DNA from 3 places in the Arthrobacter sp. NicSoilB11 genome. Region 3 is predicted to be linked to each of the others. Evidence: riboswitches for the same ligand, from Rfam matches in the RefSeq annotation. Region 3 holds a riboswitch; each other region holds the start of a gene.
What was found. Region 3 has a riboswitch for cyclic di-AMP ahead of LDO14_RS10890 (LysM domain-containing protein). Riboswitches for the same ligand answer to the same signal wherever they lie in the genome.

Region 1 (3,266 bases), 1.6 Mb from region 3:
GATGTTCCGCTTCAACAACCCGGACGCCCTGCTGGTGCTGCTCATGACGGCAGCCGCCTACGCGGTCCTCCGTGCAGTCCAGGAGGACCGGTTGCGCTGGCTCCTGCTTGCCGGAGTGTTCCTGGGCTTCGGCTTCCTGGCCAAGCAGCTGCAGGTCCTGCTGGTGGTTCCGGGATTCGCAATCGCCTACGCGCTGGCAGGCCCGCACAGTCTCCCGCGGCGCCTGCTCCGGCTGGCCGCGGCGGGAGCGGCCATGGTGGCCTCCGCCGGGTGGTGGCTCCTGGCGGTGGAGCTGACGCCGGCCGGCCTGCGTCCCTACATCGGCGGATCGCAAAACAACTCCATCCTGGAGCTCACGCTGGGTTACAACGGGCTGGGCCGGCTGACGGGCGACGAGACCGGCAGTGTGGGCGGCGGCAACGGCTGGGGAGATCCCGGGCTGCTCCGGATGTTCAACAGCGAGTTCGGCGGCCAGATCGCGTGGCTGCTGCCGTCCGCCCTGATCCTTGCGGCGGGCCTGCTGTGGTTGGGCCGGCGGGCCCCGCGGACCGATGCGGTGCGCGCCGCCGTCATCATCTGGGGCTCGTGGGTGCTGGTGACGGGCCTGGTCTTCAGCTTCATGGCCGGCATCATCCACCCTTACTACGCCGTGGCGCTGGCGCCGGGGATCGCCGGGCTTGCGGGGCTGGGCACGGTCCTCCTGTGGCAGCACCGGCAGCAGCCACCCGCCGCACTCCTGCTGGCCGCAGCGGTGGCCGCGGCCGCCCTGATGGCCTTCCAGCTGCTGGGCACCACGTCCGCCTACGGCGCGTGGCTGCGTTGGCTGGTCCTTTCCGGAGGCTTGGCGGCCGCAGCGGGCGTGGCGTTCGGCAGGTTCCTGCGCTGGCGTGCCGTGCAGCGGACGACGGCGGCGCTCGCCATTGCGGCGTCGCTCACCGGGCCGCTGGCGTACTCCCTTTCCACGGCGTCGACAACGCACAGCGGGGCGATCGTCAGTGCCGGGCCCTCGTCGGGCTTCGCCCCTGGCGGGACGGGCCCTGGCCGGACCGGCCTTGGCGGGACCGGGACAGGCAGCACCAGGCAGCCAGCAACCCAGGGAAACACGGCCCGCCAGCAGGGCGCGCCCGGAGGAACACTTCCCGGCGGAACCGCTGCTGCAAGTGGTCGCGGAGGCGGAGCCTTGGGAGGCCTCTTGGGCGCCCCAACGCCGTCCGCGGAACTCGTGGCAGCACTCAGGAATGGCGCCTCAGGCTACACCTGGGCAGCGGCAGTGGTGGGTTCGAACAACGCTGCCGGTTACCAGTTGGCAACGGAACTGCCGGTCATGGCGGTGGGTGGGTTCAACGGCACAGATCCCGCCCCTACCTTGGCGGAGTTCCAGGATCTGGTGTCCCAGGGAAAGATCCACTACTTCATCACAGGCGGAACCATCCGGGCCAGTACCGGTTCGGACGCTGCCGCCCAGATCGCCCAGTGGGTGGCGAACAACTTCACGGCGCAGAGCATTGGCGGCACCACCGTCTACCTGTTGGCTGGGTAACGGGAACTGTAACGGTCGGCGCGCTGCGCTCATGAAATGGGGCGGCCATACCCCAATGGGACCGAGGTTACGAACGGGGAATCCGGCAAATCAACGCGCTGAGGATCGTGACTTCCGTTACCTAAATGTGACTTTCGCGTGCACTTCCTGTAGCGTCGATTGGGTGCGGCCCCCGTTCGGGCCGCATATCCCGGGTCGACGCCAAGCTCTGCCGCTTCCCCGGATTCCGATTGAGCTACGGCAGAGGCGGGGGACCCACCGTCCCGGGCATTGAATGCCCTTGGGGTTAAGCCAGTACGTGATCTTTCCGTATGGCCGGATGCCCTCATCCGAACCCGACAGCTAACTCCGCAGGTGTGAGAGGCGATCAATCATGTCCAAAAACACGGCAGAAGCACGCCTGCTGCAGGCCAAGGCTAAACACAGGGCCGCGCAGCAGGCCAAGAAGACCACCCTGGGCCAGCGCGCCGCTGTCCTTGCAGCATCGTGCGCGGTGCTGGTGGGGGTTGGCGCGGCAGGACAGGCCACCAGCAGCATGACTCCGGTGTCATCCACCGCGTCCAACCCTTCCACGACGGCGTCAGACGCTCAAATGAGCATCGAGAAGAGCGAGATCCGCTCCAACCCGGCAGCAAGCCCCGCGCCCGCTGCCATCAGCGTGGCACCGCAGGCAGCTGAACCGGCCCCCGCAGCGGCACCGGCAGCACCCGCAGCGCCTGCCCCGGCCCCGGCGCCTGAGCCCGCCCCCGCACCTGAGCCGGCTCGCGCCGTCGCGGTTAACGATCCTGCAGGCGCCCAGGCGTACGCCGCCAGCCAGCTGGGGGTGTTTGGCTGGGGACCGGACCAGATGCAGTGCCTGCAGACGCTGTGGACCAAGGAGTCCGACTGGACCACCACGGCCACCAATTCCAGCAGCGGGGCATACGGCATCGTCCAGTCCCTGCCCGCTGAGAAGATGGCAAGCGCCGGCGCGGACTACCTCACCAACTACCGCACGCAGATCAACTGGGGCCTGGACTACATCAAAAAGAGCTACCAGTCGCCCTGTGGTGCCCTGAACTTCCACCTGGCCCACAACTGGTACTAGGCACTCCTCCCCCCCGGCGGCAGCGATGCCGGGGGGACTGCACCAAAGCGGCGGGCCGCATCATCATGATGCGGGCCGCCGATTTGGTTAACCAGCGCCCGGTCCGGCGCCCTGTCCGGTGTTCCCGCCAGCGCCCTGCCCGGCGTTCCGCCACGGGATGTACTGGACAGCCCACTTGTTTCCGTCCGGATCGGCGAAGTACACAAAGTGGCCCCAGTCCTGGACGTCCACATCGCTGACATCCACGCCGTTGCTCTTGAGCTGGTCATGCGCCGCATTGATGTCGTCGACCACCATCTGCAGGTTGGAGCCCGTGCCGGGCGGGGCGTCGACGAGTCCTTCGCCGATGCAGATGGAGCAGGCCGAGCCCGGCGGCGTCAACTGCACAAAGCGGATGGAGTCCGACGGCCGCTCGTCGTAGTCGGCGTTAAAGCCCACTTTGTTGACGTAGAAGTCCTTGGCACGGTCAACGTCGGATACGGGGACAAAGACAAGCTCGAGTTTCCAGTCCATCCGCACAGGCTAGCGGCGGGACACCCGTTGGGAAAGAGCCCGTTCAAACAGGGCCGAAGTGCTACCCGGCGATGCCGTAGAGGCGGTCGCCGGCGTCGCCCAGCCCGGGGACAATGTAGGACTTCT
Region 2 (3,266 bases), 1.5 Mb from region 3:
TCCAGGAAATCCGGGATCCAGCGGCCGCTGGCCTTGATGCGCGCGGCGCGTTCCAGCGCTGCGGGGGAGAACAGGCCAAGCCAGAGGCCGCCGTCGGAGGCAAAGTTCTTCTGCGGGGCGAAGTAGTAGACATCGCTCTCGGCAACGTCCACGTCCAGTCCGCCGGCCGCCGATGTGGCGTCCACGAGGACCAGTGATCCCTCGTCGGCTCCGGCTACCCGCTTGACGGGGGCGGCGACGCCGGTGGAGGTCTCGTTCTGCGGCCAGGCGTAGACGTCCACGCCGGCCTCGGCCTTGGCTGCGGGCCGGGTGCCGGGCTCGGACTTGATGATGGAGGAGGCTTCCAGGAAGGGCGCCTTGTTGGTGGCGGCGGCGAACTTGGACCCGAACTCACCGAAGGACAGGTGCTGGGCCTTCTTCTCCACGAGGCCGAAGCTCGCGATGTCCCAGAAAGCCGTGGAGCCGCCGACGCCGAGGACCACCTCGTAGCCTTCCGGGGCGCGGAAGAACTGGCTCAGCCCTTCACGGACCGCTCCGACCAGGTTCTTGACCGGGGCCTGCCGGTGCGATGTGCCAAGGATCGTCTTGGAAGCTGCTGCCAGCGCGTCGATCTGCTCCTGCCGGACCTTTGACGGGCCGGCTCCGAACCGCCCGTCCTGGGGCAGGAGGTCGGCGGGGATCGTGATGCTGGTGTCGCTCACAGGTGCTCCAATTCGGCGGGGACAAAAGTTTGGTCCGGAAGGGCGGGCGGTCGGTGGCCGGCAGCGCCGGTGGCTGCGCTGCGGGCCATTCCCATTCTGCCTGAACCGCCGCCGGGGGCGGGAGCCAGGCCCGTCATAGTCCGGACAGTGAGACGTGCCGTCCCCGCGCAGCCCCGCGGGGCGCGGCTATTCGGACAAAGTCAAAATAGGCTAAGCTTTCCCCCGGACTACTTTGCGCGAAGAGGCGATACGGTGGGACAACGCAAGGTACTGCGCTCGAGGAGCTGAGCTGGATGACGGATCTGATCGACACTACGGAGATGTACCTCAGGACCATTCTGGAGCTTGAGGAAGAAAACATCGTTGCCCTCCGGGCCCGTATCGCCGAGCGTCTGCGCCACTCCGGTCCCACCGTTTCCCAGACCATCGGCCGCATGGAGCGGGACGGGCTGGTGGTCGTGTCCGGCGACCGGCACCTGGAACTCACGGACACGGGCCGCAAGCGCGCCACGGAGGTCATGCGCAAGCACCGGCTGGCCGAACGCCTGCTGGCAGACGTCATTGGCCTGGACTGGGCCTACGTCCACGACGAAGCCTGCCGCTGGGAACATGTCATGAGCGAGCGCGTTGAGCGCCGCATCTACGAGATGCTGGACCACCCCACCGAGTCGCCGTACGGCAACCCCATCCCTGGCCTTGCGGCGCTGGGCGGCCAGGCGGGGCCCGGCTTTGCCGACGGCGCCATCAGCCTGGTGGAAGCGATGAAGAATTACGGGCCCGCCTCCGGAGTGACCATCAGCCGCCTGGCGGAGCCGATCCAGGTGGAACCGGAACTGCTGGCGCAGCTGGACGAGGGCGGTATCCGGCCGGGTGCCGCCGTGGCGCTGGAACGCGTGGGCGAATACATCTCCGTGCGGGTCCCCGGAATCGAAGGCGCATTGGAGCTGCCGCCCGAGGTTGCCGCCCACGTCTTCGTGGCCATCAGCCAGCCCTGATCGGGACGCCCATACCCCATAGAGGGGCAACCACGCAAAGGTAACGGAATTGTTACCTAGGGTCTTAAGCCCCTATAGTGGAACCAAGCGTTGATACATAAGCGTTACCTGATCCGGAGCCGAGCTCTGCCAGCGGGTCAGGTGCACGAGTCGTTACTGGCAGAGGCGGGGGAACCACAAGCGGCAGCGGGGGACTGCCTTGGGGTGAAGTCCGTCAGCAGCAAGCCTCTCCAGTGAAGGATTCTTCCGGGAATACCCCCTGTGCAGAAGCTTGCCTACGGCGGACCGGGTCTTTGATCTCTCTGACCCGAATCCGACAGCTAACTCCGCAGGCTTCTTCCAGAGAGGAACCCTTCTTGACCATGCAGACCTCCCGGGGCCGCCGCCGCGCGGCCGGCCCCCCTTCGGCACCCCGGGTTGCCGAAGTTGTCGCAGCGGAGCGCCCCCGCGACCTGCATCGTGACGCGCGCCGCCGCCGGGGTCCCTTCCGGCAGATGACGGAGTTTGCCGCCGCCAGCGGTATTGGCCAAAAAGCCGGCATTGCCCTTGCCGCCACAGGCCTGGTGCTGACGGTCACGGTGCCCGCCACGAGTCCCGTCATGGCCACGGATGCCGCCGGCAGTGCCCCCATGGCCGCGTCCGCCGTCAGCCCCCAGCCCCAGATCTCGGCCGATGTCGGAGCACAGATCGACTTCAGCCGGTCGGCCGTGGTGACCCAGGCCGACCCGGACGGGAAGCTGAAGCAACTCCTGAGCGCCCAGTCCGCCGGCTCCGTCACGCGTGCCGCTTCGGCCGGCACCCTGGCTGCACCCCTCGCCTCCCTCACCACCGCTTCCCCCTTCGGCTACCGGGTCAGTCCGATCACCGGAGGCTCCGGAGACTTCCACCGGGGCCAGGACTTCGTGGCGCAGTGCGGGACCTCGGTCCTGGCCGCCGCGACAGGTACCGTGACCTTTGCCGGCTGGCACCAGTTCGGTGGCGGAAACCGCGTGGTCATTGACCACGGCAACGGGCTGGAGACCACCTACAACCATCTCTCGTCCTTCAACGTCAAGGTGGGCCAGACCGTCTCCCGCGGGGACGTGGTGGCACTGAGCGGTACCACGGGCGCATCCACTGGCTGCCACCTCCACTTCGAGGTGCAGGTCAATGGCGAAGTTGTCGATCCCATGGGCTGGCTGTAGCCAAATGGTTGCCCGCTCTCACATGTCCGCGACGCGCCGTGACCTGAATGTGACATTGAAGCAAAACTGCTGTACCGTCTAACTCGCGTCAACTTTTCCGAAGTTGACGCTCTTGAGTGGATTGCCTAACTCTGCCACCGCTCAAGGTCCGTTCGCATTTCATCGTCTGGCAGGGGCGGGGGAACCAATTTTGGCCTTCATGTTCAGAAGGCCTTGGGGTTAAGTCACAAGCTTCCCAGGAAGCAGCGTGGCCGGGTGACTCCCATCCGAATCCGACAGCTCACCTCGCAGGCATTGGGAGAGGCTACCTTCGTGTCTTCACGCCATCATTCTGCGCGCCACCGTGCGCAAACGGTTCGCACCAACCCCCTGGACGCCATGTCCAA
Region 3 (3,266 bases):
AATATGACCATCTCAGGGGAAACCATCGACTACGGCCCGTGCGCGTTCATGGATGCGTTCAATCCCGCCGCTGTCTACAGTTCCATCGACGTCAGCGGACGCTACGCCTACGCCAACCAGCCGGTGCTGGCCGAATGGAACCTTGCACGGCTGGCGGAGGCAATGCTGCCGCTGATCGACGGGGACCAGGAAAAGGCGGTTGCCCCCGCGGTGGAGGTACTTGGCGGATTCCGCGGACAGTACAGCCAGGCGTGGTCCGGCGGCATGAAGGCCAAGCTGGGCCTGTCGGGGGATGCGGACAGCGACGCCGCCTCCGCCCTGGTGGACGGTGCCATTGCCATCCTGAAGGACGGGCCGGTGGACTACACCTTGTTCTTCCGGAACCTGGGCAAGGCCGCGCGGGGGGACCTCCGTCCCGTGCGCGGCATGGTCCTGGACCTTGCAGCGTTCGACGCCTGGGCGGAGCGGTGGCAGGCCCTGGGGCCCGACGCGGAACTGATGGACAGCGTGAACCCTGCCTATATTCCGCGGAACCACCTCGTGGAAGAGGCGCTGTCCGCCGCCACTGACGGAAACCTGGCTCCCCTGCAGCAGTTGCTCGAGGCCGTCGGCAGCCCCTTCGCCGAGCGGCCGGGCCTGGAACGCTACGCCGAAGGTGCCCCTGAGGATTTCGGCACCTACATGACCTTCTGCGGGACGTGACTGCCTCAGCGGTACGGTGCGGAAATGACAGGAGGGCGGCAGCCGGGAATACCCGGCTGCCGCCCTCCTGTTTAAGAACAGCTTTGCTGTTTAATACCAGCCTGCTGCTGCCAAAGCGTTGCGAAGGCTAGGCTACGCGGACTGCGGAGTAGCCGCCGAGCCAGCTGATGGAGTGGACCTCGGTGCTGTAGCCGTTGACGCCGCCGCTCACAACCTGGCCGTTGCCGGCGTACACGCCCACGTGGCCGGAGGTGATGATCAGGTCGCCGGGGGCGGGAGCGCCGACAACGGTTCCGTACTGGAAGAACTGCGTCGGGGCCAGGTCGCCGACGGACTTGCCGACGGAGCGCAGGGCCTTCTCAACCATTGCGGTGCAGTCCTGGTTCACGCCGACCTGGCTGTAAGCGGATGCCAGGATGGCAGCGCCGGTCCCGGTGCCGGTGGACGCCGCCGGGGCGGCTGAGGCGTAGGACATGTTCATGCCGGTGTTTGCCGGTGCGGTTGCGGCTGCCGTCTGGACGGGAGCTGCTGCCGGCGCCGGGGCTGCGGTGTGGCCAGCGCCGGGGATCTTGATCTGGTCACCGGGGTAGATGATCGAGGACAGTCCCAGTCCGTTGGCGGCCAGGACGTCGTTGAGGCTGACGCCATGGGCGGCCGCGATGGCCCCGATGGTGTCGCCGGACACCACCGTGTGGACGGTTCCTGCTGCTGCGGCGGGTGCTGCTGCCGGGGCAGGTGCGGAGTATGCCTGGACGCTGGTGTTCTCAGTGGTGTCCGGGCCGGTGACACCTGCATGGGCGGGGGCTCCGACGCCAAAGGCAATACCGGACGCTGCAGCAACGGCAAGCGCCGGACGGCCCAGCGAACGGGCCTGGGACTTGGCGGTTACGGCGAGGCCCTCGAGCACAATGGAGCGGGCCGGAGTCGCGCGGTGACGGGCAGTGGTGGAAATTTTTGACACAGTTGATCGCCTCTCCCATGCCTGCGGGGTGAGCTGTCGGGTTCGGGCTGGAGATACCCGGCCGGTAGCTGGCTCCGCGGGCGGAGGCGCTAACGACTTAACCCCAAGGCCACATGTGGCCGTAGAAACTTGGTTCCCCCGTCCCTGCCAAACGGAAAGCGGTTGAATCCCATGATCAGCGGCAGGGCTCGGCATGCTGACGGGAATGTCCCGTCTGAGAGGGACACCAAACGACCATAACCCGCGCTGCCCCCGATTGTCACATTTGGATAACATACGAGGCTCCCCTCTCAATTGCGCAAACGTCTTGATGTACTTCGCATTTCGGGCGGTGACCTCGACCAATGCAGGCAGGGTCTTTATCGCTGCAAACGGTAACAATGTGGCCACGGACGCGCCCTCGGGGGCCGCGCCGGACGGTAAGCTTCGGGACTATGCCCCTGTTCGTGACCAGCCGAGGGATCCCGCTCCTCGGTGGCGTGCTGGCCATCGCCCTGGCCGCCGCCACCGTGCTGCCGGCCGCAGCGGAGGAGCCGCCGCCGGGCGGATATCCCTCCTGGTCGGATGTGCAGCAGGCGCAGTCGTCCGAAGCGGCAAAAGCTGCAGAAATTGCCACCATCGACGGGCTCTTGACCGGCCTGCAGGCGCAGTCGGAGGCAGCCGGGGACGCAGCCGTACGGTCGGCCGCCGAATACGCTGCCGCGGATGCAGAGCTCCAGTCAGCCACATCACGCCTGGAAACCCTGTCCGCACGGGCCGCCCGCGCAAACGACGAAGTGGCCCGGTACCGGAAGGACCTCGGGGCCCTGGCCGTGCAGTCGTACAAGACAGGCGGGACCAACGCCGGGTTCTTCGTGGCGCTGGACGCCCTGGGGACCAACAGCGTCCAGGGCCTCAACGTCGTCAAGCTCGTGGGGGACAAGACGGCCGCGTTGGTGGTCAAGGCGGCGGCGGCCGGAAAGGTATCCGCTGCCCTGGTGGAACAGGAAAAGGTTGCCAGGAGCGAACGGGAGCGCCTGTCCGGGGAGGCAAGGGCAAAAGCCGAGGCAGCCAGTTCCGCCAGGGACGCACTGGCACGGCAGGTGGCCGAGGAGCAGCGGCACGGCGGCGAGCTAACGGCCCAGCTTGCCGCCCTGAAAGGGACGACGGCGCCGCTTGAGGGGGAGTACCGCCAAGGCCAGGCTGCGCTGGCTGCCTACGAGGCGGCCCAGGCGGCCAAGCGCGCCGCAGCGGAGGAGCAGGCCCGCCGCCAGGCCGAAGCGGCCGCCAGGGCCGCCGCGGCGGCCGCCCAGCAGCCCAGGCCGCCCGCACCAGCCGCCCCAGCCGCCGTGGGCGGCAATCCTGTCCCGGTGAATCCAGCCCCTGCCAATCCTGTCCCGGCCAACCCTCCGCCGGCCAACCCTCCGCCGGCCAACCCTGTCCCTTCCGTTCCGGAGGCGCCGCCAGCCGAGCCGGCCCTGCCCAGCCCGCCCGCCGTCGTCGTGCCTTCCATTCCCGGCGGAGCGGTCAACGATCCGGCAGGGGCGAAAAGCTACGCGTCCGGACGCCTTGCCGCTTTCGGCTGGGGCCAGGACCAGTTCCTGTGCCTGGCCCAGTTGTGGAC

Region 1: linked by a shared signal. The riboswitch ahead of LDO14_RS03530 (hypothetical protein) and the one ahead of LDO14_RS10890 (LysM domain-containing protein) in region 3 are both predicted to bind cyclic di-AMP.
Region 2: linked by a shared signal. The riboswitch ahead of LDO14_RS04165 (M23 family metallopeptidase) and the one ahead of LDO14_RS10890 (LysM domain-containing protein) in region 3 are both predicted to bind cyclic di-AMP.

Annotation. Positions count from the first base shown of each region.
Region 1 covers NZ_AP024657.1:725,469-728,734, reverse strand. The annotation lists gene LDO14_RS03535 (glycosyltransferase family 39 protein) at 1-1,540, shown strand, start outside; cyclic di-AMP (ydaO/yuaA leader) riboswitch at 1,748-1,908, shown strand; gene LDO14_RS03530 (hypothetical protein) at 1,914-2,627, shown strand; gene LDO14_RS03525 (VOC family protein) at 2,715-3,140, opposite strand; gene upp (uracil phosphoribosyltransferase) at 3,202-3,266, opposite strand, start outside.
Region 2 covers NZ_AP024657.1:877,263-880,528, forward strand. The annotation lists gene serC (phosphoserine transaminase) at 1-701, opposite strand, end outside; gene LDO14_RS04160 (metal-dependent transcriptional regulator) at 995-1,696, shown strand; cyclic di-AMP (ydaO/yuaA leader) riboswitch at 1,804-2,048, shown strand; gene LDO14_RS04165 (M23 family metallopeptidase) at 2,059-2,880, shown strand; cyclic di-AMP (ydaO/yuaA leader) riboswitch at 2,993-3,188, shown strand; gene LDO14_RS04170 (C40 family peptidase) at 3,259-3,266, shown strand, end outside.
Region 3 covers NZ_AP024657.1:2,365,162-2,368,427, reverse strand. The annotation lists gene LDO14_RS10895 (protein adenylyltransferase SelO) at 1-702, shown strand, start outside; gene LDO14_RS10890 (LysM domain-containing protein) at 830-1,663, opposite strand; cyclic di-AMP (ydaO/yuaA leader) riboswitch at 1,667-1,837, opposite strand; gene LDO14_RS10885 (lytic transglycosylase domain-containing protein) at 2,110-3,266, shown strand, end outside.